Regions from separate parts of the Ruminococcus sp. AM43-6 genome, predicted to be linked through region 2. Evidence: predicted binding sites of a transcription regulator. Region 2 holds the regulator's gene; each other region holds the start of a gene.
The links. The regulator NrdR, encoded in region 2, represses ribonucleotide reductase genes. The targets are predictions, from matches to a motif close to CACNANATNTNGTG.
Positions count from the first base shown of each region.

Region 1: the regulator NrdR is predicted to act here: its motif matches at 1,309-1,322, upstream of nrdD (anaerobic ribonucleoside-triphosphate reductase).
Region 3: the regulator NrdR is predicted to act here: its motif matches at 4,086-4,099, upstream of nrdD (anaerobic ribonucleoside-triphosphate reductase).

Region 1 is NZ_QTXU01000015.1:42,243-46,669, forward strand. It holds gene DW938_RS09195 (helix-turn-helix transcriptional regulator) at 1-122, shown strand, start outside; tRNA gene DW938_RS09200 (tRNA-Arg) at 922-998, opposite strand; gene nrdD (anaerobic ribonucleoside-triphosphate reductase) at 1,356-3,530, shown strand; gene DW938_RS09210 (TnsA endonuclease N-terminal domain-containing protein) at 3,871-4,427, shown strand, end outside.
Region 2 is NZ_QTXU01000011.1:8,419-21,522, reverse strand. It holds gene DW938_RS07660 (NPXTG-anchored protein) at 1-3,674, shown strand, start outside; gene DW938_RS07655 (phosphate propanoyltransferase) at 3,839-4,414, shown strand; gene DW938_RS07650 (CPBP family intramembrane glutamic endopeptidase) at 4,670-5,686, shown strand; gene DW938_RS07645 (extracellular solute-binding protein) at 5,749-7,167, opposite strand; gene DW938_RS07640 (glycosidase) at 7,592-8,767, shown strand; gene nrdR (transcriptional regulator NrdR) at 9,176-9,628, shown strand; gene DW938_RS07630 (glycoside hydrolase family 44 protein) at 10,708-12,486, opposite strand; gene DW938_RS07625 (alpha-amylase family glycosyl hydrolase) at 12,503-13,104, opposite strand, start outside.
Region 3 is NZ_QTXU01000016.1:4,658-17,761, forward strand. It holds gene DW938_RS09360 (YfhO family protein) at 1-2,708, shown strand, start outside; gene DW938_RS09365 (zinc ribbon domain-containing protein) at 2,841-3,662, shown strand; gene nrdD (anaerobic ribonucleoside-triphosphate reductase) at 3,738-4,028, opposite strand; gene DW938_RS09375 (SprT family zinc-dependent metalloprotease) at 4,161-4,847, opposite strand; gene DW938_RS09380 (SH3 domain-containing protein) at 4,904-5,455, opposite strand; gene DW938_RS09385 (hypothetical protein) at 5,769-6,701, shown strand; gene fliB (flagellin lysine-N-methylase) at 6,802-7,905, shown strand; gene DW938_RS09395 (hypothetical protein) at 7,902-8,237, opposite strand; gene DW938_RS09400 (hypothetical protein) at 8,224-8,676, opposite strand; gene DW938_RS09405 (hypothetical protein) at 8,716-8,976, opposite strand; gene DW938_RS09410 (metallophosphoesterase) at 9,059-9,541, shown strand; gene DW938_RS09415 (LysR family transcriptional regulator) at 9,620-10,546, opposite strand; gene DW938_RS09420 (MATE family efflux transporter) at 10,856-12,166, shown strand; gene DW938_RS09425 (ATP-binding protein) at 12,283-13,104, shown strand, end outside.

The DNA.
Region 1 (4,427 bases), on a different contig from region 2:
TTACTGGAATTGCACAAGGCGATATAAGCAACATTGAAACAGGGAATGCCAATCCTTCAATAAAAACGCTTCAAAGACTTGCCGCTGCTTTAGGCAAAAAACTTAAAATAGAATTTGTATAAAAGAGCCCCTAGTGTGTCACGGTGACACACTAGGGGTCATTTTGCATTTATATATAAAATATATATTCCCCACCATTAATTTCCGCAAAAGTATTGACAAATTGACAAAATGGTGGTATAATTAATATACAGAGGAAATTTAGAGGGCATAAAAAATTGCACCCTCTAAGGCTTATAAACTCTTGGAGGAGATTATAAGCCCAGCAGCACAGATGTAAGAGGCAACTGTGAGCTTTCAGAGAATGCTATCCTCGTGCTCTATTATAGCACGTTGGAAATAGATTGTCAAGGGCTTTTCACGATGTCAAACATCTGGAAAGCTCTTTTTGCTTTTAGCTGCTGATTCAACTCATCAAAATGCAGCTTGAAAATCGAATATCGTAAGTCCTCAAATAAGATTGAGATGAGGTCAACTGATGTGAAACACAAGCACAACAAGACATTGAGTTGTCTTTAAGTCGCTTAGAGCCATGACGTTCGTTACTGTTCAATCACGCCGATCAGGTATTCTTAACATTTCAGAACATGAACACGAGCCAGCCAGTAACAGTTAAGCTAACTGCAAGCCTATGTGCCGACGCCACTATGGATTAACATCAGATGATTCGCCCAAGCTCCACAATGTGCAGCTGCCTTGACAAGGTCTAAGAGCGAAACGAAACAAATGTCACAAAACATATCCTAGCTTGTTACTACAAGCTTTCATATATGCTCAGCAAGGATACTTAAAGATACTTGCTGAGGAAAGTCCACGCTTTTTATACACTGTGGATTTTCCTTTGTGAGTATCGAAAATGATTGGTGCGCCAGAAGGGACTCGAACCCCCGACCTACTGGTTCGTAGCCAGTCACTCTATCCAGCTGAGCTACTGGCGCATTCAACTCTAATATTATATCATATGCAAGCACCCTTGTCAACAAGTTAATTGAATTTTACCATTTATTTTACAAAACATTCACATCATTTCTTGTAGCTTCACACCTTTATCCACCCTTTAAATGCCATTATTTTTCACACTTTTTGTCAATCAAGGGTTTGTAATCATTTGTAATACTTTTTCGGCAAACTGCTCTGTTTTTAACCGGAATTTTTGTAGATTATTTATCATTCTATGCCCTTGACTTATATTCTGATTGTGGTATAATAGTAAATGTTCAATATTATGTTGTGATAAAATAAGTCAACCACAATATATAGTGGTTGAGCAGGATAGAATGAAAGGAAGAGTATAGGTGAAGATAATAAAAAGAAGCGGCGCTGAGAATACGTTCGATAAGGAAAAGATAGAAAATGCCGTTGCGAAAGCTAATATCACTGTAGAGGAAAAGGATAGGCTCTCTGAGGGAGAGATAGGAGAGATAGCACAGAATATAGAGGACAAATGCTCTGAAATGAATAGGGCTATGGACGTTGAAACTATTCAGGACTGGGTGGAAGCCGATATCATGCGCCACGGCAAGTATACAGTGGCAAAGCATTATATCACCTACCGCTATGAGCGTTCTATCGTCAGACAGGCTAATACTACTGACAAGCAGATACTTTCTCTTCTTAACTTCGAGAACGAGGAAGTCAAGCAGGAAAATTCCAATAAGAACCCTACTGTCAATTCAGTTCAGAGGGATTATATGGCAGGCGAGGTCAGCAAGGATATAACAAGAAGATTTTTGCTTCCTGACGATATAGTTGAAGCTCACGAAAAAGGTCTGATACATTTCCACGACGCCGATTATTTCGCTCAGCATATGCACAACTGCTGTCTTGTAAATCTTGAGGATATGCTCCAGAACGGCACTGTCATAAGCGAGGTCATGATAGAAAAGCCACACAGCTTCTCTACAGCCTGCAATATCGCTACACAATCTATCGCTCAGATAGCTTCTTCACAGTATGGCGGACAGAGTATCACACTTTCCCACCTTGCTCCGTTCGTTCAGATATCCCGTGATAAATACCGCCGTGAGGTAAAAAAAGAGTTTGCAGAGCTTAATATCCCTACCGACGAGGATACTATAAATAAGGTAGCCGAAATGAGAGTAAAGGCTGAGATAGTTCAGGGCGTTCAGATGATACAGTATCAGGTCATCACTCTTATGACAACAAATGGTCAAGCACCTTTCGTTACTGTTTTCATGTACCTTGACGAGGTGCCGGAGGGGCAGACAAGAGATGACCTTGCGGCTATCATAGAGGAAATGCTCAGACAGCGTATCCAAGGCGTAAAGAACGAAAAGGGCGTCTATATAACACCTGCGTTCCCTAAGCTAATATATGTCCTTGAAGAGGACAACATAAGAGAAGGCTCAAAATATTGGGAGCTTACAAAGCTTGCTGCAAAGTGTACCGCAAAGAGAATGGTTCCTGACTATATAAGCGAAAAGAAAATGAAAGAGCTTAAGGTAGACAAGAATGGCAATGGTCAGTGCTACCCTTGCATGGGCTGCAGAAGCTTCCTTACAACATATCTTGACGAAAACGGCAAGCCTAAATATTACGGCAGATTCAATCAGGGCGTTGTTACAATAAACCTTGTGGACGTTGCCTGCTCGTCATATAAGGATATGGATAAGTTCTGGAAGATATTTGATGAAAGACTTGAGCTTTGCAGACGTGCGCTTATGCTCCGTCACGAAAGACTTAAAGGCACTCCGTCAGACGTTGCGCCTATCCTTTGGCAGAACGGTGCATTGGCAAGGCTTAAAAAGGGCGAAACAATCGACAAGCTCCTGTTCGGCGGATATTCCACCATATCACTTGGCTATGCAGGTCTTTGCGAATGCGTAAGATACATGACGGGCAAGTCACACACAGACCCTTCAGCAACGCCTTTTGCACTTGAAGTTATGCAGCACCTTAATGACGCCTGCGCAAAGTGGAGAGCAGAAACAAACATAGATTTCAGCCTTTACGGCACGCCATTGGAGTCCACAACATACAAATTTGCAAGATGTTTGCAGAAGCGTTTCGGTGTTATCGAGGGTGTAACAGACAGAAACTACATCACAAACAGCTATCATATCCATGTTACCGAGAACATCGACGCATTTGACAAGCTCACCTTTGAGTCACAGTTCCAGGCTCTCTCACCGGGAGGAGCTATCAGCTATGTGGAAGTGCCGAATATGCAGAACAACATAGAGGCTGTCCTTGCAGTTATGCAGCATATTTACGACAACATCATGTATGCCGAGCTTAACACAAAGAGCGACTACTGTCAGAAGTGCGGTTTTGACGGTGAGATAAAGATAGTAGAAGATGACGGCAAGCTTGTATGGGAGTGTCCGAACTGCGGTAACAGAGATCAGAACACTCTGAACGTTGCAAGGCGCACCTGCGGCTACATCGGCACGCAGTTCTGGAATCAGGGCAGGACTCAGGAGATAAAGGAGAGAGTTTTGCATTTGTGATTTGATACAAAACCCATTGTGAATTTTGAATTTAAAATGGAACATTCGAATTTAAAATGGAACATTAACAGAAAATTCACAAACACGATTTTGATTTTAAAATGGAACATTAATATATTATTCACAAACTCGAGTTTGAATTTAAAATGGAATATATTTAAAAGTTCACAAAATATTCGCTAAAAGTTATCATATTTTTATGCATGATTTGTTATTATTTAGTTAGAAAATATCGAATAGCACAAGTCATTTTAAAAATATAAATGGATTTCTTTTAGTGCGACAGTGAAGAGCGATCATGCATTGCGCATGACCGCTCTTTTTTTCGTGGGGTGAATATATGAGCAAACGTATATCCAGAGCAACGAAACTGGCAAGGGGACAAGGATCCGGCGAGGGCGCAACGTATAAACCATATGTTATGACCAATGAGTTCAATAGCTTGGGGACAACTTCCGTCATTAAGGATTGGAAAACAGGACGTGGCGTTCATTGCCTGTCACAGGCAGAAGCTTTATGGTACTACATTCTCCGCTGGGACGATAATAATATAGATATTCGGGAACAATACCCTCTTGACCGAAATATCACACGCAAGATCGCTGACAAATATGGTTTTAAACACCCAGGAAATTCTGATCATATTATGACAACCGATTTCCTTGTCACAAAGAAAAATAATAAACTGCACGCATATTCTGTGAAACCCGACCGTGACCTAAGCAAGCGTACCTTGGAAATTCTCTGTATAGAAAAGCTCTACTGGAAACACAACAATATTGAGTTTGATATGCTTTTTAAAGAGGACGTTAACACGATATTGGCGTCAAATATAAGGCTTGTCACAGAATATTATGACGAAAGCCGTGTTTTTGATAGATATAGTAACATAAGACA
Region 2 (13,104 bases):
ACGCCACAGTAGAAGGCAGAAACATTAATCCGTCCACGCCGGGATTCATGGAATATGGCGTACAAGTTCACCATTACGCCATAAAATTTTTAGGAAAAGGACGTGTCCGTGCCGGAACAGAGTATGTGGATTATGAAAGCGTCAATCGTGGTTTCCGTAAATCAGGCGGCAACGAAATAACAGTTTCGGGACGGCTGAAACTCTATGAAAGCGATACTTGTCCCGCTGACTTCAAGAAGTTTGCGCAGTATGGCTTCGGAGGGTATACAGAGTATTATACAGAAAACATGGATGACATCTATATAAAAGATGATAATGGCCGTGGTAAAATGTCATATTTCAAGGATATGCATGATTATGAAACATTTTATTTAGCAAGCGGAATAGATCTAAAAGATATATATGAAATCGATCTGGACACCAACGTTCCATTTGATGTAAACATACTTTCAGGCGATATCAAAATGAACATAGATATCAAAAGCGGTTTTGAGCTTCCGAAGATCATTGTCTATGACGGCGCAACTTTAAAATTAAAGACCTCCCCTGATAAAACATATAATTTCACTTATCCTATCGAGCTGAAAGGCGGCACGATAGAATTTACAAACAGTGCGATCGTGCGAGGACTTAACATTGTAGGAGAGGGCAAGGTCATCATTGATAGCGGAAACTACTCTGGAACGCTTGGTGACAACGTAATCTTGCAGATATCAGGCGGAAGCGCTGACTTCAATGACAACGGCAAGGCTGTGGACGCAAAAGGAAACTCGGTACACAAGTACACCTATGTTGCAAGGGGTGCAGATGGCAATGAGTTTATAGGCAGTGCTAACACACGTCAGCCGCCATATGACGATTTTTATGGCTATAACCGCTCAGAAATATTCCATGACGGAAACAAGCTTCATCTCTGGCTCAAGTCACAGGATTCCATTTATGGCGTGAATGCTTTTAAAATAAAAGCTGACGGCACTCTTGAAGATGAGAACACCTATTTTAATCTGCGTTATGGAACGAATATCTTAGAGCATAGGATACCTTTTGATCCTATAACATTAAAATACTTTGTTGTGAAAAAGAACGACGTCGTTACGCTGAAAACAATGGAAAACGAGCCGTCCTCACTGCAAGACAGTGATATCCGAGTAGAATGGTACAGTGTTGAAAACGACAAGCGCACAAAAATAAATGCCCATGGCACAAGCATGTATGTGGGGCGTATGGGCAACAGTGACAATGGTACGCATTATCAGGCAGATGTATATTATTTAGGCTGGGATTCCAAGCTCAATCATTCATATACCTATGACGCATATATCTTCATTGACGAACCGGTATTTACTGCTCCTGACAAATTCCACTTGGATAAAAAGGCAAAATTCGAGGTCACAAACAATACGCCAAATGGCGCAGTAAGGCTCAAATATCTATGGGAAGTGAGCAAGGACGGCGGAAAGACTTTCACCGCCATTGACGGAGAAACTTCTTCTGTTTACGAGCCTACTATAGAAAGCCAAATGAACGGCTGGCAGATAAGATGCAAAACATGGGTATCAACAGGCGACGGACAAAAAACTGAGCCGACCGTTTTCGGCCCTGTTACGATAAACTTCTCCGAAAAAGCACCGGTCATAGTAAAACACCCGCAAAGCGGTGCAACAAACGCTCCTAGCCAGCCTAAACCTGTTAAGCCCGGAGAAATAACTATCGTAATTGAACGTTACTATTTCTTCAATGTAGAAGCAACAGGCAGTGAACCGCTCCAATATCAGTGGCAGGAAAGCAGCGATAATGGAGAAACTTTCGTTGATATCCCACATACCAACGACAATTCACATTCATTAAAAGTGCGAAAAGAAAACAACGGAAAGCTTGTGCGCTGTGTTGTATCAAATGAATACGGCTCTGTAGTTTCAAATGCGGCAAAGCTTACAATATATTATTCTCCTGAGTTTACAGCCTCACTCGGCAATAAGACCATAAACAGCGGAGAAAAGGCTACATTCACACTTCCTATCGCTCAGGGAAATCCTTACGGAGCTGAGGTGATATGGCAGGTGAGCAAGGACGATGGAAAGACTTTTGCAGACGTTACCGAAGCTGACGGAACGTTCTCTCTTGATTCAAAAGTCGTGGACGGCAAAGAAAAATGGTCGACTACATTCACCACCTGTGCAACGAACATAAGCTTTAACGGATATATGTACAGATGTACGGTCAAGAACGCTGAAAATGCGGACTATGTGGGTACTTGGGTATCGGAAAAAGCAACGCTTACAGTAATAAGAAACTGCGCAGTAGACGGACATATATTTGACGAGGAAACGATAATCTCCGAGCCGACTTGCATCGATAAGGGTGTGAAGAGGTTTAATTGCTCCGAATGTTCACAGTACAAAGATGAGCCTATAAACCCATTGGGACATGATTGGAAAGAAGCGACCTGCACAGCTCCAAAGACCTGCAAACGCTGTCAGGCTACTGAGGGCGAGCCTATCGAACACAGCTTCGGCGATTATATATCCGACGAAAACGGACATTGGAAGCAGTGCAGTGAGTGCGGAACTGACAGCCAAAAGGAACTTCACGCCTACAAGTGGAATACGGAAGACGGCGAATATTGGCAGAAATGTACAATTTGCGGATATGAAACGAAAAAATCAACTATTTTGAAGATATCCATAAACGGAACTGACGAGACCTGTCCTTTAGGTGATTATGAATTTACATTTGCTCTGCCTGAGGGCTGTACTGACGTGACAGCAGGCTTCAGATTTGCAGGCGACGGTACGGAATTGGCGTTTACCGCAAAAGACGATCTTTACACCGCAAAGGTAAGTGCGTCAGATCTTGAGAGCGGAACAATGACGGTTTACGCTTCGGCAAAACTCAAAGACGGTTTTGTCATCTCAGGTGAAAAAGAAGTAACCGTGCTCGAAAACCATGTGGGCGGCACTGCGACTTGTACTGAAAAAGCAAAGTGCAAATTCTGTAATAAAGAATACGGCGACCTCGACCCGACAAATCACACAGGCAAACCTGTTTGGGACTTTGACAGTAAAGAACATGAAAAAAAATATGATTGCTGCGGCGAGGTGACTATCGAGAGAGAACCCCACGAATGGAACGCAGGCGAATGTACAGAGTGTGGATACAAGTGTACACATTCCGGCGGCAAGGCGACCTGCACAAAGAAAGCCACCTGCGATATCTGCGGCAGTGAATACGGCGATATCGACCCGAACGATCATGGAAAGCTCACACATATAGATAAAGTTGACGCAACACATGACAAAGAGGGAAATATCGAGTATTGGTACTGCGAAGAATGCGGCAAGTATTTTGGTGACAAGGACGGCACAAAGGAGATACAAAAGGCAGACACTATTACAGATAAGCTGAAAGACACTCCAAGTGATGACAAAAAAGATAACTCAAAGCCAGATAAAACGAAAGGCGATACTAACGAGAGCAAGACAGACAGCTCTACAGCAGAAAAGCCGAAAAACGATTCAAGCGAAATCAAGGCAGACAGCTCCACGGCTGATAAGCCTAAGAGCGAGCAGAAAAATCCACAGACCGGAAGCGGCAGTGGTATGAGCCTTTGGCTTGCAATGCTGTTGATAAGCGGCGGTGCGGCAATGGGAATAAAGAAAAAACACAAGAAATAACTGATCTCTTAACTGCACACAGCGGTTGTCTCAAACGGCAGCCGCTGTTTTTTTGATCAACATGACAAAAAATTTGTTACCCAAAGTTAAATTACCCCTTGACCTGTGGCGAAAATAGTAGTAAAATAGAAATGTAAATACAATAATTGAAAGGAATGTTCATCATGCCAAAGTTTATCGTTGAAACATCTGCACGTCACGTTCACGTTACTCAGGAAACTCTTGAGATACTGTTCGGAAAGGGTGCAACACTTACAAAGAAGAAAGATCTTTCACAGCCTGGTCAGTTTGCTTGCGAGGAGAGAGTTACAGTTGTAGGTCCTAAGAGAGAGCTTGCAAACGTATCTATCCTCGGTCCTGTAAGAAAAGCAGACCAGATCGAGCTTTCAGCTACAGACGCACGTTCTATCGGCGTTACCGCTCCTATCAGAGAGTCAGGCGACACAGCAGGCTCAGGCGCTTGCAAGCTTGTTGGCCCATGTGGCGAAGTTGAGTGTTCTGAAGGCGTTATCGTTGCTAAAAGACATATCCATATGACACCTGCTGACGCTGAAACATTCGGCGTAAAGGATAAGGATATCGTTGCAGTAAAGATAGAGTCTGCAGAAAGAACAGCTATCCTCTGCGACACTGTTATCAGAGTAAGCGACAAGTTCGCTCTTGCTATGCACATTGATACAGACGAGTCAAACGCTGTAGGCGCAGGCAGAGAGCAGTACGGCGAGATAGTAAAGCTCTAATATCGCAGTACATACAACTGTTGATTTGTAGGGGCGAACAGTGTTCGTCCACCTTTTAAAAACTTTCAACCAAAAGACCGCTCATCATAGGGCGGTCTTTTTTTCATATAAAAAAATCATCGCCGCAGGCGATACCATAATTCCTCACTCCTCACTCCTAATTCCTCATTGACAACAACGTTTCGATTGACACAAAACTCCACCTGTGATATAATTTTCTTGTAAAACACATAACGCAAATATGGAGATCATAAAATGAATAACGATACAATAAAACTTATACGGAAAACCTCAAACGTAAACTCACTTATGGTGATAATTTTCTATATGCTTGATATCGCACTTATAAGACTTGGCGACTTGTCGGTGTACCATATCGCAGGAAAGTCAGCCTACTATGAGGATATCGCTCAGCTTGTGAGCTACTGCATACAGTATCTCGTGGTTGTGCCAATAGTTCTTGTCGTATTCAGACTTGTGAGTGGCAAAAAAGAGGGGCTTAAAATAACAGCCTGTTTCAGAAAGCCCTCAATGCCTGCAAAATGGGTCGCAAAATGGATCGTCATATCATTCGGTCTTATCTATGCCTCAAATTATATCAACACATTTATTTTCTCATATGTGCAGAAAGCTTCGGGAACGAGCCTTAAAGGCGTTGACTTCACTTCAAGCGGCACTGCCCTGGGCGGCGTAACGAGTGTGCTGGCAATGTCAGTGCTTGCACCGTTTTTTGAGGAGCTTATGTTCAGAGGTACGCTTTTCAGAAATGCTGAAAAATGCGGTCAGCTCACAGGCATTATAATGGTGGGGCTGACATTCGGTCTTTGGCATGGAAGCTATCAGCAGATACTCTATGCGGCTGTTATGGGAATGTGTGCCTGCTTTATGGTTGCAAAAACAGGATCTATCTTCCCGTCTTTGATACTTCACTTCACCATGAACACTATCGGAGCAGTCCAGAGCGTCGCACTTGGTTCGATAGACTTTGACAAGTTTGCCGCAGACCTTGAAAAAGGTCAGATCACAGGCACAGCACCAATGATAATAATTTCTGTCGCACTGCTTTCATTCGGACTTATGATAGCTGGTCTTGTACTTTTTGTAAAAGAGCTTAGATATCATCGTGAAAGTTTCAGGCTCATAAACTTCTGCCCTGACGTTTCACAAGGCAAAAAGATAGTCATCTATCTCACCGCACCTGTTACCATACTCGCCTTTGCCGGTCTTATCTTCATCACAGTCCGCACAGCTTTAGGTCTTGGGCTATTCTAAAATACGCATAAAAATAACGCAGACTTTTTACAGCCTGCGTTATTTTTATCAGGAGTTATTTATTATGATTTAAGGCTTGCGATCTTCTGGTTTAGTTCCTTGATCTCGGAATCTACAGTTGCAGAATACTTCTCACGAACCTGCGTCCATGTGGACTGTACACCCTCTTCATTAACATTTGAAGCATCACTGTAGAGTGCGTCAACCAGGCACTGGTTTCCGTCAAACTGCTTTCTGTCGCCGAGAGCGGAAGATATACCGTAAGCATAGTCGAAGAGCATAAGGTAATCGTCAGAAACAACGTCCATTTTCACATCATACATCTCGTCTGTCCAATTAGGGTTGTTCTCCATGAACTTGTCCTTGTTTGTCTGCTCATACTTAGGATCTGTCTTTGAAGCTCTTACGCACTCGAACCAGCACTTAACAGCTTCGCTTCTTGTTGAACCTTTTACCCACATGAAAGCTGTCATATCAGACGTTGTTATCTTCTGCTGATTATCGTCATACTGAGGAATAGGAACAACGCCCCAGTTCTCGCCCTCCTTTGGAGTTTGGTTGCCTGTGTAAGCCCACTCGCCCATTGCATAGAACAAGCAGTTCTGATTGAAGCAATCTCTTGCAGAGCCTACCCAGCCGTTGAGGATAAGTCCGTCCTTCATCATATTATAAAGGAAGTTCTGAGCCTTTTCGATATCAGGGTCGTTAAGATTGCTTGAAAACTCGTTTGTTGCAGGATCATAGTTTACAAGACGCTTGCCCGTCTGCTGAACAACGTGCGCTCTGAAGAAGCCGTTTACACCGTAACGCTCAGTATCAGCCGGTGCGTTGCCAACATATGAGGACATGATATCCTCCCAATTCTTCCAAGTCCACTCATTGTTTACATAAAGCTCATATGGATCGTCAAGACCCTCTGCGTCAATGATATCCTTATCATAGCAGAGCATAGCAGAAGCAGAATAGCCAAGAGGCGCAACATAGTGCTTTCCATTGAGCATGAACTGATCTGCTGTATCCTTTGTTGCAGACCACAAAGGCTGGCTGAAATCAACTATGCTGTCGATAGGCTGATACATATCCTTTACTACCTGTGAAGGGAATGCAAGCCACTCATACTTGAATATATCAGGAATATCCTTGTTAGCTGTGATAGCAGCAGCAAGATTATCAAACCTGTCCTCATTTGAAGTCTGCTGGAATCTTATCTTTCCGCCCTTGCTCTCAAAAAGCTGAAGCTCTGTGCTCTTCTCAGGACTGCCCTTAGTAGGGTTAAGGTCGCCCTCACCGAGATAAAGTATCTCTTTTTCAGCACCCTCAGGGATAGCCTCGATAGATTCCGTGTCAGCTACCGCAACGTTCTCTGTTGCAGAAAAATCGTCCTCCGCCTTGCTTGAAGAGTTTGATGAGCTTCCGCAACCCGCTACTCCTGTTGCCATTGACAAAGCCATTACAGCCGCTATGTACTTTTTGTAATTCATAAAATATTCCTCCATAATTAAATATTTTAGCATCAAAGCTGTCCGTGTGTAGTTGATGAGTTCATATATTAAATCTTGCTATAATTATACAACACATATAAAGCTATTGTCAATCACCATTATAGCACAATTATCAGCAATTTCATTGTACACTTTGCACAATGAAATCCATGTGTATTGTTAAAACACAATATTACAATCAATATCGTATAAAATATGCATATAAAGTTCAAATATTTAATGTGCAGTTTGAAAGCCTTTTGTAGAAAACATTAACACAGGCGGTAAAAAATGCACCGTATTTATGCAGTTCGTAAAACTTTTTTCATGTAATCGTTTGATGTTTTCAGAGGTACTTGTAATTGTCGGAGCATTATAGTATACTTGTTTAAGAAGATTTTTTACCGAAAGGAAATTGCTTGATATGACAGATTTTGAAAGAAACAAAGCAAGGGTGACAGCCAAATATGAGGCTCTCATCAACAGAAAAAACATTGTGTCAGACAGCTACAACGGAATTTATGACAGATACGTTTACCCTGTTCTGACAGCCGCACACGCACCTATTATCTGGAAATATGACATGAACCCTGAAACAAATCCATACTTCATGGAGAGATTGGGCATAAACGCAGTACTGAACTCAGGCGCTATTTATCTCAACGGCAAGTATTACCTTGTTGCAAGAGTTGAGGGCAATGACAGAAAGTCATTTTTTGCAGTAGCAGAAAGCGACAGCCCTGTTGACGGCTTCCGTTTCTGGGACTTCCCTGTTCAGCTTCCTGACACTGAACCGGAGGAAACAAACGTATACGATATGAGACTTACTCAACATGAGGACGGCTGGATATACGGTGTATTCTGCTCAGAGAGCAAGGACAAGACTTCAAACGATCTTTCTGCCGCTACAGCTCAGGCTGGAATCGTAAGGACAAAGGATCTTAAGACATGGGAAAGACTTCCTAATCTCAAATCCAAGTCACCACAGCAGAGAAACGTTGTGCTTCACCCTGAGTTCGTTGACGGAAAGTACGCTTTCTACACACGTCCACAGGACGATTTTATCGAAACCGGCTCAGGCGGAGGAGTATGCTTCGGTCTTTGCGAAGACATCACAAACCCTGTTATCTGCACAGATGAAGTTGTTATCTCACCAAGGCAGTATCACACAATCACAGAGGTAAAGAACGGTGCAGGCGCAGTGCCTATCAAGACACCAAAGGGTTGGATACACATTGCACACGGCGTAAGAAACACAGCCGCAGGTCTTAGATACGTAATTTATGTATTTGCAACTGACCTTAAAGACCCTTCCAAGCTAATCGCTTCGCCGTCAGGACTTTTCATTGCACCACACGGCAGTGAAAGAGTGGGCGACGTATCAAACGTTGCATTCACAAACGGCGCGATCGTTCGTGAAAACGGTGACGTGTATATTTACTACGCTTCATCAGACACAAGACTTCACGTTGCGGCAACAACGATCGACAAGCTTATGGATTACACATTCAACACTCCGTCAGACCCACTGCGTTCTGTTGACTGCGTCAAGCAGAGATGCGAGCTTATCAAAAAAAATCTCGAATATCTTAACAAGTAACATATCAAACACAAACAGACGGCTTCTGCTGTCTGTTTTTTTGTACACTAAAACTTCCTTTAAGTCTGCCATATCCGTGCATAAATATTGCACTACCCATGTAGGGGACGTCGTCCTCGACGTCCCCTGGTTGTTTGCCCGACGAACTATACGTTATCCGCATGGCATGTCTACACAAATCTGTGACAAAGCCAAAACTTTGACGCTACCAGAAACGGGACGTCGAAGGCGCCGTCCCCTACAATTATGCTATGGTTTGTCTGCCGCAAAACTGCTGAATCCCTTTACCGCAACTTTTTTTATATACCCTCTTGCAATCGTCCACAATCTATGGTATAATTAATTAATAAAAGCACAATATATGCAATATCACGCACAAAATTTTCTCTTAACTAAGGAGTGTTTATAATGAGATGTCCTTTTTGCAACTATGAAGATACAAGAGTAATAGATTCACGTCCAAGCGAGGGAAAAAAGCGTCGCCGCCGTGAGTGTCCGAAATGTGGAAAGCGTTTCACTACTTACGAGGTGGTCGAAAAGCCACAGCTTATGGTATACAAGCGTGACGGCTCATTTGAGCCTTTTGACAGACAGAAGCTTATAAAAGGCATTCAGAACGCTATCAAAAAGCGTCCTGTCAGTGTTGATGATATGAAAAACCTTGTTGACGATATAGAGAACACCTTTGCAAACAAAATGCAGACTGAAACTACTACAAGTGAGATAGGCGATATGGTGCTTATGGGTCTGAAAAAGCTTGACCACGTTGCATATGTGCGTTTTGCTTCCGTTTACAAAGACTTCTCTGACGTTGATTCGTTCATTCAGATAATCACTGAGCTTTCTGACAAAAAGAAATAAAAAAAGAGCGTTCCGATATTTTTCGGGACGCTCAGCCTGTCGCAAAACCCCTAGATTCATCTCGAATCAGGGGTTTTGCTTTTATGCAATCAATAAACCAACAATAAATGTAATCATTTTTCGTAAAAAGTGTCAAAACAAAGCGATCTACACTCCGTGGAGAGATTCATATTGTAAAAGATCTGGTTGAATCTGTTCCGAGCAATATAAAACAGCAAGTAAAAAAATGAAATTTGGTCAAAAGAGCCAGCCTGCTCTAACTGAATACACGTTTCACATATATAGGACAGAACTCGGGTGAAATTTGCACTCGTTTACAAAAGATTCAAAAAGAATCTGCAAGCTGCATGATCAGGCATAGGCGATATATTGCCCTGTCCGTTAAAATGACAATGGGCAGCATAGTGATGATCTTACGCCTGTGATCGACACCAAACAGCCGAACCTGATGACAGATGTGCTGACTGCTCTCATTTTTAAGTATAACTGAAAAAATATCGCTGTGACGTATATTCCAAAATCAGAATTATCTTTGCTTTCAGCTCTGGAAATTTCATATTTAAAATAGAGTTCTAACAGACATTATCTGTCTTATGAAAGCAGAAAGGACTCCGTAACCGTTTGGTTACTGAGTCCTTATTCTTCTTATTGTATTTTTCATACAGCAGTCTGTTGCCGAGAAGGAAATGACGGAGATGATTTTAGAAAGAGGATATTAGCACGCATAGTTAAAGTGACTTTTTATAATCATTACCACCACAAAAGTGGTGGGTTGCTCTGCTCCAAAAAGGAACTGTTACTGGCTTTGCCCCTCAAGAGACTCCGAGGGTTCAGCACCGCATTACATTCACTGGCAGCCCTTATATGTTAGGTGCTTAATTTCATTTGTTTATAACCTCGGTGTATTTTAATTTAGTAATGCAGTCGCCAAATTACTACTATTTTATCATATTCGGAGGTTATTTTAAAGCGTTCGCTAAAGCTTTTTTATGTCCCCGGTAGAACCGGACGTTTAATTACGCTAAAGCGCCCAAAAGAGCCCTCGAAAACGCTTTCAGGGCGTTTCCGAGAACCTGCGATCAGTGTTGATTTTTCTTTATCCTGAATACAGCAAACACTATAGCTGCCACAAGAGCCGCTGCCCCTCCGACTATCCCCAAGATAAGCGGGAGACTGCTTTTTCCCTCTCCCTTTTCGGCAGCGGAGGAAACAGCTTCTCTTGTATCAAGAGCTTCCTTATCCTTGGCAATTACCAGAAGCGATACCGTCCTTGGCTCCATTTCAAGAGTCAGGCTGCTGCCGTTCAGTGTCACAGCCGGGTTTGAATCGGTCATATCAAATAACTGTGCTGACATACTGTTTATCCCGTAAAGGTGAGCGTACTTGTACTCGTTTCCAAGCTCGATATTTGCGGTCGTTTTGTCGTCAAACGCCTTGTTTGTCACTACGAGGGTGATGACGTCCTCGTTATCTCCGTTAATTGCAGCATAGGCGGTCGAGGTCTCGATATCGTCCGTGGTACAGGACACAAGCGTATCGCCAAAGCCGCTTCCGCTGCCGTCATAGTTGGTGTACAGATTGATCGCGGCAAGCTGATACTGTGCGTCCATTGTAAACAGGTTGGCAGCATAGACCCCGTTCTGTGCAAAAATGCCGAGGGTGTCCGCCTCCATTATAGCACCGCAGACATCGTAAGCTCCCTGAAAATCATATTCAGTGATGGCAAGCTTTGTGCCGGGGTAATAGGTATCTATTGACTCCTTAAGTGCCGGAAGTATCGGCAGGAACTCTGCGCCTGCGTCGGTTATCCAGCTGTCCTCGGTGTAGGTATCGTCCCAGAAGCTTCGGGTCGAGTTCAGCTTATTGTAAACACAGTCGGGATCGCCATAATGCTCGCAATAGCGCTTTCCGCAGGCGCCCTTTGCCTCGGTGTAAAAATGCACATCGAGCACATCGAGCAGTCGCCTGCCGTTCTCGTCCTCTGCCTTCTTCATTTCGTCAAGATAGTAATCTATAAACCATTTGTACTCGGGGTTGTCGTTTTTTATCTCTTTCCAGTCAGGCGCATCAGCGAAATTCGTAAACGCCCCGTAGCCGAAAAGCGCAGGACCGAATATCTCGGCATTCGGGTCAATATCCTTTACTGCCTTAGACATAGTTACCGACTTTTCAACGATCTCAGCGCAGGTGGTTTTTTCGGGATGAACGAGTGAGTGAGTGCTGCTCCACAGCCCCGGCTCATTGTCGAGAGAATAGCCCCTGATGCCGCCGTTCTGTGAGTCGCCAAGGGTGTTCACAAGGTAGTTTACAAACTCGTCCATATAAACAGTGCCGTCATTCAGATCGGGCGTCAGGCTGAATTCATCGCCCTTTACAAGTTCAACCTTTTTCCAGCGGTCAGAGGGCGCTCTCTCAGCCTTGCTGACCTCGCCGTTCATGTCGGCAGAAACGTAGCCCGCAAGCTGCAGCGTCATAAGAGGGTATGCGCCCTTTGCGGTGCAGACCTCATTCAGCTTCAGAGCGGCACAGCCCGGCTTGTCCTTCATATCCTCCGGAACATTCTGCTGAAAATATCCGTCGGAGATGTTTTTCCAGTCAGCTCCTGCATTTGAAGCGTTCGTTTCCCAGTTGTAAGCGCTGTAGCGGTTGCCGCCCGCACGCACCGCCTTATAGGAAACGTCATTTTCCATAAGCTCCGCATTAACGCCGTAAATATAGGGAGAGATCGCTTTTCTGTCCTTGCCCGTATCAACGGTTATGTTCACTGTTCTGCCCGATGAAGTGCCGCTCACCGAAAGCGTGCAGCTGAGCATTATGGACATTGCTGCCATAAAAGCCGCAAGATTTCTTATTCGCATAGTATCACTGTCCTTTTTAATCAAGCTTCACAAACGCTGCCGAGCCTGCTTCGATAACGCAGCTGTTGCCGCTTATCTCTGCACCGCTCCCGAAGCTGTATATAACCTCTCCAAGTGAGCCGCCGACCGTCAGCTCATAGGCGGAATCGGTAGGGTTTACTGCAACGAGTATTCTCTCGCCGTCAAAGCTTCTGACATATGCAAGAGGTCTGCCCTTTGCGCCGTCGCAGACAAACTCGATATCTCCAAGGCTTTGCAGAGCTTTGTGCGCCTGTCTTACTGCAATTAGCTTTTTGACCTCGCTGCGCAGCGAATTATTGACGGCAATCTGCTTCTCCGCAGTCGGTCTGTCGGGGTCGGGGTCAAGGGGGATATAGAGCTTCTCTGCCGGAGCGGAAGAAAATCCTGCATTCTCCGAGCTGTCCCACTGCATAGGTGAGCGCGAGCCGGTCCTGCCGTAACCGCCCTCAACAGAGTTCAGCCCCTCAACGTAATTCATGCCGATCTCATCGCCGTAGTAGATGTAGGGTGCTCCCGGCATCGACAGCAGGAAGGCAAAGGCAAGCTTTCTGCGCTCTCCTTTGATGTGACGGGCGAGTCTGTCCATATCGTGATTGC
Region 3 (13,104 bases), on a different contig from region 2:
CACGAAACCTCAGCGGAGAAATGTTCGGTGTGTTTGCATATTATCTTGCAAGCCCTTTTATGCTGATACTTGTGCTGCTGCCGAGAACGATGATGGCGACTTCTATCCTTATTTTACAGCTTGCAAAGATAGGCACGGCGGCTGTGACGTTCATGTTCTTCTTAAAAAAGATATCAGTGCAGAAACCTAAGACTATCTCACTTATCATATTCCCTACCATGTATGCTCTTATGTCATACATGGTGGTACAGCTTATGGACCCTATGTGGCTTGACGGACTTATCTATCTGCCGCTTATATGCTGGGGCGTTCACAGGCTCGTTGATGAGGGCAAGCTTGTGCCTTATATAGTGCCGCTGGCGCTTATGTTCATTGCACATTTCTACATCGGCTATATGGTGGGAATTTTCACGTTTTTCTACTTCTGCTGGTACTGCCTTTCAAGAGAGGGCAGGATATTGCCAAAAAAGTTCTTCTCACGCTGTGTGGCTTTTGGTATCGGCACGCTTGTTGCGCTTATGTGTGCGGCGTTCGTTCTTATAACCGTTTACAATTCTTTGAAGCTCGGCAAATTTGAGTTCACTGACCCTGATTTCTCACTTGCAACGCAATTTGATTTCCTTACGTTCATAACAAAGCTTTTCCCAATGTCATATGACACTGTTTACCCTGAGGGTATGCCTATGATATACTGCGGAACGGCTGTATTGATACTTGTTCCGCTGTTCTTTATGAACGACAGGATAACAATGAAAGAAAAGACCTCCACAGGTCTGCTCACTTTCCTGCTTGTTATACTAATGTATATAAAGCCTGCTGATATGGCAATGCACGGCTTTCAAGTGCCGAACTGGCTGCCTTACAGATATTCTTTCATATTCTCATTCCTGATGATAGTAATGGCATTCAGGGCGTTTGAAAACCTCGAGGGCATAACTGCAAAGAACATCGGCGGAATTTTCTTCGGGCTTATGGTATTCCTATTTTGGTGTGAGCGTGAGAACTACTCTCACTTCCAGCTTTTTGAAACAAAGACAAGTGAAACAGGCGACACCACAAACGTTATACAAGGCATATGGGTATCCATGATAGCTTTGGCGGCATATTTCGCACTTATCTACCTTATCAAGAAATATCCAAAATCAAAGGCTGTTTGTATCGTAATGGTAGGCGTTCTTGCGGTTGAGCTTTTTGCAAACAGCGCTGACACTATCGACAAGATAGACACTGACGTTGCATACAGCAAATACACCTCTTATGAACCTTACATGACGCAGACGAGAAACGCTGTGTCAATGATGAAGGAATATGACCCGTCGCTTTTCTACCGCATGGAGGCAACTTTCCACAGAACTGTAAACGACCCTATCGGAACAGGCTACAAGGGCATTTCACATTCAAGCTCAACAATGAACGCACCTGCCCTTATGATGCTCCACAAGCTTGGCTATGCCTACGGCGGACACTACACAAAATATGACGGCACAACGTTCATGACCGACGCTTTGTTTGACATAAAATATCTTATGGACAAAACGGGCAACACCTCTTTTGTAGGCACAAGAGTTAAAGTCCCTGAGGAATACAAGCTCACTACAGAATACACTGAGGGCGACGCAACATATAAATTCTACAACAACCCTAACGCTCTTGGTCTTGGCATGGTATCTTCGCCTAGTATTGAGGACGTGTCACTTTCTGAAGATAATCCTTTTGAAAACCAGAACATGGTATTCAACGCCCTCGCAAGCACAACAAAGGACTATTTCACAAAGATACCTGTTATAAACAGCGAAATGGAGAACGTTTCTACATCTCAGCTCACTGACGGACACACGAAATACTTCCCTACAGACACTTCCATTGCAGAATGTCACATTGACTATGTTGTGAAAATGGATAAGGACTCATATCTTTATATGTATCTTCCAACCAAATATGAGCGTTCCTGCAACGTGTGGATACAGGACGAGGACGATTATATGGACGGCTCTGAGCCTATGGAATATGCAGGTCAGTTCTTTGTGGGCGACAATTATTCCATTATGAATCTTGGCAAATTCTATGAGGGGCAGGAGCTTCGCATACGCATAACGGTGGCAAATGACGATAACGAAGCTTACTGGAAAGACCAGCTTTTCTACACCTTTGATTATGACAGCTTTGCACAGACCTGCGCTGATATGCAGAAAAATGTGCTTGAGGTCACAAGCTTTAAGGACACTTATCTTGAGGGCACTGTTAATGCTGAAAATGACGGCTCTGTACTGTTCACAACCATACCATACGAAAACGGCTGGACTATCACTGTGAACGGCAAAAAGGTGACGGCTGAAAAATCTCTTGACAGCCTTATAACTATCCCTTTGGAGCAGGGTGAAAACAAGATAACAATGAAGTTCTCACCTGACTATTGGAAAGTATCTCTTATCATAACGGGCTTTGGTGTTGCCCTGCTGGTGCTTATATTCCTGTTTGAATATAAGCGTGGAAAAGTCATGAAAAAGGTGCTTGCAAAAGCTAACTTTACGGCTGAGAACAGTGAGAAAGCCACAACCCCTGTGATAAATGACACAACAGATACAACTGACGAGCCGCTGAGGATATACCGACCTGACAATGATGATGACGAAAAGCTTCGGCACATAAACGAGATGATGAAAAATATTCTCGGTGAGGACGAGGATAGCGGCAAAAACGATAAATAGCGACGAAAGCTGCGAAAAAAATCTATTGACAAGGCTTTTATAAAATAGTATTATAATAGGGACGGAAATTCTATCCGCCCCTATTTTTTCGGACAGCGGATAAAGACTTCACAAATGAAAGGACTAATCAAAATGGCAAAAAAGATCTACACAAAGAAGCTTACATATGCAGGAATGTCCCTGTGTCTGCTGAGTTTTTTCGCATTCATTCTCTCGGCAGCAGGCGCACTGGCTGACCCTGTGGGAAAACTCGTTTACAACAACGTTTTCACAAACAAGATAGACTTTTTGTTCACCCCCGACATTTTCGCTTATGTGAACACCTATGGTCTTTCATGCGCACTCGCCATATTCAGCCTTGTGGCGTTTTTCACATCTGCAAGAGCAAAGGGCAAGAAAAAGCTTGATGGTGCATTCGCAGGCTTTCTTATCCTTTTCCCGCTTGTTGTGATGATAACAAAGGGCATAATGATATACTATGTTACGGTAAAAGGTCACTTCTCAAACGCTATAACAATGGGTTATGACAATGACAAGTTCAGGGTAGCCCTTTCACTTGCTGATGATGTTCTGCCATTTATTGCGGCTTTCCTGCTTTTTATCGGTGGACTTGTTATTGCAGGCAGACTTATGGGCGAAGATTTCGCCGTTGAGATACCTGTTGCCGCAAAGACGCCTGACAATGCCCCTGCGCCTATCCCAATGACTACACCGCAAGAACAGAGTTTTGCTCAGCCTGATATGTCACAGTTCAGAAAGCCCGACAATGCCGAGCCTGTTATGTCACAGAGCGTAGTTGAGCCTGAGATACCACAACAGACAGAGCCTATAGAACCACCTACAGAAACGGCTGAACAGCCTGCCTGGCAGACCGCACCTGAAAAGTGTCCTCACTGTGGCTCAGAGCTGAAGAGCGGAGCCAAATTTTGCAGCGTTTGCGGAAACAAGGTCTAAAAAGCTACACCAATACACTTCCATAAAAAATACGGCATATGCCACTTTTTCGGTGACATATGCCGTGTTTCATTTTTACTGTTCTGATACGCTGGGGCTTGCAAGACCATGCTTTACTCGGTCACGGACCTCCGCTCTCTTTGCGTCGTTAAATCTGTCGAGAGTTCCAACAAGATAGCCTGTTATTCTTCTTATACGCTGAAAAGGCACGTCTGCAAAGTGATAATCAACGTCAACAAAGTCGCCGTCTATTTTAAGGTCGATAGTCTGGATAGTCTTTTCAGGGTAAAGCTTCTGCGCCCTGTCAATATATGAATTTATCTCTGCCTGGGACATCTCCCCGCCTGTTACGTTCACATTTACCATTTTACATTACCTCCATTTTTCTTTGTTATACATATTGTTGCCACAATAAAAGGATACCACAATATCTTGTATTTGTCAATAGTTAATACCTACAAAGCACATGAGTATATTTTGTAGGGTATGCCTGCATGGTCAGCCTTTCATTTCTTCTCTTATGCCTCGCCAATCGGGACAGAACTTGCCCACCAAAGCCCAGAAATCCTTGCTGTGATCCATAAAGACCAAGTGGCAAAGCTCGTGGAGGCAGACGTAATCTATGCACTCTCTGCGGAAAACGATAAGCTTTGAGTTTATGGAAATATGCCTGTTTGAGATACATCTTCCCCAGCTTGCTGTCAGCGGTTTTATTGTGACCTTTTCAGGCACAAGCCCTGTGGAGGCAGACATTTTCTGCATACTTTTTGTTATCTCCGCCACTGTGAGATCGTTTATGAACTTGGTGGTCTGCTCTTTTACATAGGTCTGATCGCTGGTTTTGTTCACGGCAATGAGAAGCTTGCCGTCCTCTATCTTGGGAGAAAAATACTTATCAGCTTGAACAAGGGTCAGGGTAAGCTCGTTCCCCAAAAGTCTGAGCCTTTCGCCATGGCAGAAATCTTTCGGCAGACCCACCGCCGCCTTGTCTTTTTGCTCCTTTATCCAGCCCAGATTGTTATTAATAAAGCTTTCAAGCTGCTGCTTTGAACAGCCGTAAGGCACTCGCACTGTCAAAGTGCCGTCACGCATACCCATATTAAGGCGACTTCTTTTGGCAACGTCAAGGATAAAGTCTATGCGCTCTCCGTTTTTATCCTGGATAAAAGTATTATATTTCGGCACTTCAAAGCCCCCATATCCAAAAACGCCGCACATTCTTTTGTGCGGCGCTGTATTTTTTACCACTGTACTGCTATAGAGCTGTCTGTTGTAAGATAATCCTTATAAATATATCCTGTGAGTGGACCGTCTATGTTCATGAAATTTATCTTCACATATCCGTTATCCTCATATTCAAGAACGTTTACCTGAACGCCCGGTGACATACAAACGATATTCTCAGCGTCATTATCAGGTGCCACATGAAGATAAGCATACTCTGTGACATACATTACTTCAAGCACATCTGTCTGGCTAGACTCATCGCTGGACACATCTGTTACCGCACCGCTTTCGTCCACACTGCTGTTATCAGTAACGGACGTATCCGCAGGGGCGGTACTGTTCACTGGCTCAGCCACAGACTCATTTGTATTTATGGTGGCAGTATTTATACCCTTTGGCACTTCTGAACTATTGCTTGCAAAAAGCCCCTTGGCAAGCAGAAGTATCACGCACAGCACAAATATGCCCACAACTATTATTGCGACAACGCTCGCCGTATTTCCCGAAGCCTTGCGGGAAACGTTATTCTTGTTATTATCCATATATTGCACGGCACAAGCCGTCACATTTCGCCTCCTTTTGCAGGAACACACCTGCACACCTGCAAACAAAGCACAGGTACATAAACATATTATAATATTTTTTATCATCAATGTCAATGACAGTTTAATTACAATATTGTCACATTTCACTCTTCAAGCCCTCTTCTTGAGATATTTGCCATATTTACGCTGATATTTTGACATTATAGCCAAATAGGCGTTTGCTAATTTGATTAAAATACATATTAACAGAATCAGCAAAATGTGATATAATGAATTTTAAGGGCGTGCCTTGGGAGGCGTTGCCCCTACAGTATAAAAGCAAGGGGGCAGGAAATTGCATAAAAAAATTATCTGCGGTGCATTGTCTGCTGCAATGTTCCTGACCCTTTTTTCAGCCTGCGGTCGATCTGAAGAGAGCGTGGTCAATACTGAAAACTCCTCGTTTATCGAACAAGAGGAAGTCGTTGACAGCCCTGCAAAGATATTTTTCTCAGCATGGAACGGCAGTGAGATAACCGCTGACACGGCTAGAGAGCATGGTATGCTTTTCATGGACTCTTCGGAAGAAAGTGATATGCGCTGGGCTGAGTTCTGTGAGTGCGTAAAAAGCGGCACTGAGGCTGAGATAACAGTATGCACAAGCACGCAGGTGATACATGCTGAAAGCTCTTTGGAGGGGGACAGCGGAGTTATTAACATAGAATCTGAGGACTTTTCTGAGGGCAGTATGAAGCTTTTCTCAAAAAAACTTTCTGCCGACAGCCTTTACAGCGTTTGTGAAAACGGCTTGACGATATATTATGCAGGAAGCAACAAGCTTTATCAGACAGAGAATGTAACAAGTGAGCTTACAGACGTTCCTTTTGAGCAAAAGATATACAAGTGCAGCAGTGAAGCCAACATGACATTCCCCTATCAAAAAATGTTTTCAAATTATGATGATTTCAGTGAATATTATTTGAAATACAATGGTGAACTGCAAATTCAGGAAATGAAAAAGGATATGGAAGCTTTTGAAAACGAAGGCGGCTTCAACAACCATGTTATTTTTCTAAAAGGAGAGCTTTCTGGATATGAGCATATCGACTATGAAGTAGTAAGGGCGGTCAAAGACAAGGATTCCCTTTTCATATATGTGGCTAAAGAGATACCCGAGAACAAGGCAGGGGCGACTTCAAAACGGCAGATAACTGTCACAGTGCCGTCAGAGTATCTTGACGAGATAAGCCCCAAAAACATAAAATGGATAGTTTTCACACAAGAGTGACAAAAGGCGGACAAGGTGTCTGCCTTTTTTTATTCTGAAAGTTGACAGATAAAAGCATTAGTATTATAATAAGGTCAACACCTCATAAGGAGATATTTATATGAAGCTTTTTTACCCTGAGATATTTGAAAAATTCGTCTGCACAGGCACGCAATGTTCTGACAACTGCTGTATGACCGATTGGGATATCGAGATAGACGAGGACACCTACGGCTTTTACAAAAAGCTTGACAATGATATAGGCAGGAAGTTTGTGAACTCAGTTACAGAAGACGAGGGCGTGAAATATCTTGTCCACTGCGACGGCAAATGCCCTATGCTCAACGAAAAGGGGCTTTGCTCTGTTCAGCTTGCTTACGGTGAGGAAAACATCTCAGACATATGCCGTGAACACCCGAGGTTTTACGAGTGGTTTGGAGATTACAAGGAGGCAGGCGTGGGACTTGCCTGCGAAGAAGCTGTGAGAATGTATCTTTCTGACGATGAGCCTGTGAGATTTTTTACCAAAGAGATAGATGAAGAGCCTGACGACCTTGAGTTTGATCCCAAGCTTCTTGAAACCATGCTTTTTGCACGAACGGCTTTCATTGACCTGCTTCAAAACAGGGAATATTCTCTCCATGACAGGCTTGTGAACGTTCTTTCAGCAACAGCGGAGATACAATATGCTCTTGACGAAGAGGATACAGAGGAGATAAAAGCCATTGCCCAGGAGCTTTCCCACCCTGAGATAATTGCAGAGCGTGTGGAGAGCTTAAAAAAGGCTTTTCCTGAAAAGCCTTTGGAAAATGCCGGAAATATGCTTTTGTATCTTGAACGTCTTGACTTTATAGGCGACATTCTCCCACAGCAGATAAAGGACGCAAGCCGCTTTGTGAAAAAGCTTTCCGCACCCTTAAAGGCTCAGACGAGCGGTGAGTACGAAAAGCTTGCGGTATATTTTGTATACAGATATTTTCTTAAAGCTGTGAGAGATTTCGACCTGCTGTCAAAAATAAAGGCTATGATAGTGTTCATTTTTGCCGCAGAGGTCATAAACCTCAGTCGTGAGCAGGACGCTCCCGCACGCTTTGAAACCGTCAAGGAGCTTTGCAAGGAGATAGAATACTCAGGTGACAACATGGACAGGATATATGACGACAGCTATCTTTCCGATATTTTCTCCGATATTTCTATGCTTGCACTTCTTGAATGGACGCTTTAGAGAAGAAGGTAACCAAGCGCCAGAAGAAGCTTTATGTCTGCGCCCTGCTTGTATAATATGTAAATAAGCAGACCGATAAGGGCTTTTTCCTCGTCTATCTTTATATCGCCTAAATTCCCCCCAAGCAGACCGCTCAAAAGCGAACTGCTCTGAGGGGCTTTTTGTGAGCTATGAGCATTCTGAGTGCGAGGGGTTTCCTCTGCTTTAGGTGGTGCAGGCTCGCTATTAGGGCTTGCGCCCACAATGCTTCGTGAACGCCTTTGCATTTCTCTCACACGGCGAATGGCTTCCTCCTGCATGGTGGTGAAATTATTGTCATCAGAATATGCCAAGCAGATCACCTCCCAGAAGTCCGCTTTCTTTCAGTGCAGGATACACTGCAAAAAGCTTGAATATTTTTATGAGCCTGTCTATTTTCGCCTGATTTTCTTCTTTCAAAAGCGGTCGCAGAGCAAGAAGAAGCTGGATATTTTTATCGGGCTTTGAAGCCGACTGCATAATGCTTTGTATCTTCATAAGCTTTGCGATATCAAGACCCCCTGTCTGTGTCGCTTGCGCAGGCTTGCTTTCCGCAGGCGGAGAAATGCCCCCCAGGCTTTGAAGAAGCTGAGAAAAGTCCATGTTCTGAGGGCTTTGTGGAGCTTCGCTCTGACCGCCCTGTTCTCCCTGTCCGCCGTTATCCGCCGTGAGCATATCCGCAAGCTCCTTTATCTGCTTCATGCTTTCCTCGTCATTAAGCACATTCTGTATTTTATTCATCAGATCGTCCAATTATTTCACCGCCTGTTCAAGCTTTTGCCCTGTAAAATACTATTTCCCCTGAAGCTTTTTGAATATCGCCCTTGCCTGTGGTGAGGACAATATTTTCTCGGCAGTTTTCGGGTCAGACAATGCTTTTTGAAGCATCATAGCCTCGTTTTGTGGCATACCCTGAAGCGCCCTGTCATAAACGCCGCTTTCAAGCTGACCTTTCAGCACATCAGGGGTGGTGCCTAGCTTTTTGGAAGCCACTGCAAGAAGCGCCTGCATGGCTTTTGGATCCATGGAATTGAAGCTGTTTTTTGCGCTCATAAAAAATTCTCCTTTTTTCTATAGTATTTATAAATATTTATGTTATAATATTGCTTGTTATAACTGGTAAAGGGGTGTAACTATGAGAATAATCGTTTTTTCGGATACTCATGGAAATTATTCTGCAATGCACAAAATATTCAAGAGAAACGGCGACGCCGACCTGTTTATTTTTCTTGGTGACGGCGAACGTGACCTTGACAGCCTGAGAGTGCAGTATCTTGACAAAAAGATAGTAAACGTATCAGGAAACTGCGACTTTGCTTCGCTCACTCCCGAAAACGACATATACATGACCGATGACGGTATAAAGATATTTTTCACACATGGCCACAAGTGGGGCGTGAAATACTCTACCGACAGACTTTTTTACAAAGCCAAGGAAATAGGCGCACAGATAGCACTTTTCGGACACACACACTGTCGCTACTACGCCTATGAGGAGGGTATCCACATTTTAAACCCCGGCAGTGCAGGTCAGCCGAGAGACGGCAAGCCTGCAAGCTATGCCTATATTGACATTACAAAGGACGGTGGCATATTCTGTAGTCACGTTGACCTATAATATGCTCAGAGCTTAGATCTTGTTAAACAAAAAGCGGACGAACACCTTTCATGTTCGCCCGCATTTTTATGCTGAAAATTATTCTGATATCTCTTTTCTTACCCTTTCAAGTTCATCAAGGAACATCTGATCCGCATGGCTAAGGCGGTAATTACTCTGATAGATAAGAACGTCCTTATTGGTCTTTTTGAAGCTATGACAAACTCTCTGCACAAGGCCATAACGCTTCAATATCTCCTTTGGCAGAGGACTTACCCACATGAATGAGTCTGGACAAGCCGAGAGGATATCGAACTGACTTCCTCTCTCATAGACGTAAATATGCCTGCTGTGATTATTAAGCTCAGCGTTTTTCTTCTGATAAGTCGCTGAGATGTTCGGCACGATATTATCGCCGTGCAATACCTCTATGTATTTATCAAGGACAGTTTCGTTTATCTCTTTTTCTTTAGCAAGCTGGCTGTTTTCGCTTGTGATAAGTACATAATCAAACTCCCACACGTTATGATATTTCAGATTTTTCTCTTCTATCATAGACATGAAAAAGCTCTCATACGCCACAGGATAACGGATTATACCCATGTTATATTCGCATTCCACCACTGCGTTTATGGCTTCCATGGAGTTTGTTTCCCTTATTTTTGCGTCAAGCTCCACATTCGTGCCTAACTTGTTCACAAAGCAAGTGAAAGCGTGGGTTATATAGCTTGCCCTTGGCAAAAGCAGAGAGAAGTTCACAGCGTTTTCACCATTATCCTTATAAAGGCTCTCCATTTTATCCATTTGCACAAGTATGGCCTTTGCATACTGCAGGAACTGTTTGCCCTTTTCTGTGGCAACAACACCCTTTGCACTTCTTTTAAAAATCGGTATGCCAACTTCTCTTTCCATTTCCTTTATGGCTTTTGAAAGGTTAGGCTGACCCATATAAAGCGCCGAAGCTGCTTTTGTGATAGAACCAAGTCTTTCGACCTCTACCATATATCTGAGATGAGTTAAATTCATAGTTTCCCCTTCTTTGTTATCGGTATATAAAATAATAAGGATGTCATATAATATTATATATGCTTTCTGTCAATTTCATTATAAAGCTTTGTTAAAAACTTGTCAACCGCAGAGAGCGTTTTTTAACATTTATTTAACATAAAGCGAAGGCATTTACCTCTTGACAATGCCGATATACTCTGTTATAATCTTATATGTTTAATGCTTACTTCTGCCGCCGGGTAGAAGTTTTGCGTCGGACCTGCTGTCGTTAGGCTTTAAAAGACAGCGGTGTTCGGCGTTTTTTTGTGGGATAAACGGAGGGTAAAAATGAAGAAAAATTCACATCTTAGGGATTTTGCCAGATATGCTTCTCTGAACGTTTTAGGAATGATAGGCGTATCGTGCTATATCCTTGCGGATACGTTCTTTGTCGCAAAGGGCATGGGTGCAGACGGTGTTACTGCACTGAATATCGCCATTCCGATATACAGCCTTATCCACGGCACCGGACTTATGATCGGCATGGGCGGAGCGACAAAGTTTGCAATATACAAAAGTCAGAAACGTGACGAGGCAGGAAGCAGAGTTTTCACCTGTGCGCTGCTTATGGCTCTGGTGCTCGGAGCGATATACTTTTTGGGCGGAGCGTTTTTCTCAATGCCACTTGCAAAGCTTCTTGGTGCAAAGGGCAGTGTTATGGGCATGACTAATACCTACCTAAAAGTGCTTATGATGTTCGGACCATTCTTTTTGCTTAACGACACTTTCAACTGCTTTATAAGAAATGACGGAAACCCAAAGCTTTCAATGGCAGCAATGCTCACGGGAAGCTTTTCAAATATAATCCTTGACTATGTGTTCATTTTCCCGCTGGATATGGGCATTTTCGGAGCTATCCTTGCAACAGGACTTTCGCCTGTTATAAGCCTTTGCATACTGAGCATATACAAATTCCGCAAAAAGAACAGCTTCCATATCATCAAGGCAAGGCACGAAGGGAGAACTTTTGGCGGCATATTGTCCATAGGCGTGCAGTCGCTTATAACTGAGCTTTCATCAGGCATCGTAGTGCTTGCGTTCAATATAATAATACTTGGTCTTGCAGGCAACACAGGAGTTGCAGCTTATGCAGTGATAGCGAATACTTCCATTGTGGCGGTATCCATATTCACCGGTATCGCACAAGGCGGTCAGCCGCTTATCAGTGCTGCTCACGGCATTGGCGACAAAGACCGTCTTAGAGCAGTGCTGAGATATTCTATTATATCACAGCTTGTAATAGCGCTTATGGTTTACCTTGCTATCGCATTTTTCACAACGCCTATCGCCGCTATATTCAACAGCGAGCACATCGACTCTCTTCAGCGCATGGCAGAGGACGGCATGAAAATATACTTTACCGGATTGTTTTTCTCAGGCTTCAATATAATAATATCTGCATTTTTTGCGGCTTCTGAAAAGATCATACCAGCCCAGACCATCACCGTACTAAGGGGATTTGCTCTTATCGTGCCAATGGCTTTCATTATGTCCAAGGCAGCAGGATTATCCGGCGTATGGCTTGCTTATCCTGTCACGGAATTTATCGTAGCGGCAATATCCATAATATTCTATATAAGAAACAGACACAAGACATAAAACAAAACGGCAAAGTATCAGGCTTTGCCGTTTTATTTTTGCATAAAGCTTGAAAAAAGTTGATTTTTATGCTATCATAAAGAATAGTGATTAATTTTGCGGAGGTCAACTGACAAATGATAAATGCAAGCGGCAACACGCTGATAATAGATATAAGGGACGAGCTTTCTTTTGAGTATGGTCACATTGACGGAGCAGTGAACATCCCTGCCGAAAAGCTTGATAAAAGCGACCTGCCAAAGGACAAAAAGCTTCTTATCTGCTGTAAAAGCGGACTTATAAGCGACACTGAGGCCGAAAAGCTTCGAGAGCTTGGCTATGACGCTGAAAACCTAGAGGGTGGCTACTATGGCTGGCTGAGAGAAAAGCTTTCCAAAGAGGTCGTAGAGGATATCTCACAGGACGCTGAGCGGAGCATACAAAAGAAATTCCGCAAGGAGATATGGAACAGATTCACACAATCTGTGAACGAATATGAGCTTATAAAGCCTAATGACAGGATAGCGGTGTGCATATCGGGTGGCAAGGATTCAATGCTCATGGCGAAGCTCATACAAATGCTTCACCGCCACAGCAAGTTCCCTTTCGAGGTAAAATATCTTGTTATGGATCCGGGCTACAGCCCTGCAAACCGTGAGATAATCGAGCGCAACGCAAAAAGGCTGGGCATACCAATAACAGTGTTCGAGTCTGATATTTTCGACTCTGTATACAATGTGGAGAAAAATCCATGCTATCTGTGCGCACGAATGAGAAGAGGTCATTTATACAGCAAAGCACAGGAGCTTGGTTGTAACAAGATCGCACTTGGACATCACTATGATGATGTTATTGAGACCATACTTATGTCGATGCTTTACGGCGGACAGATACAGACCATGATGCCAAAGCTCAACAGCACGAATTTTGAGGGTATGCAGCTTATAAGACCTCTCTAT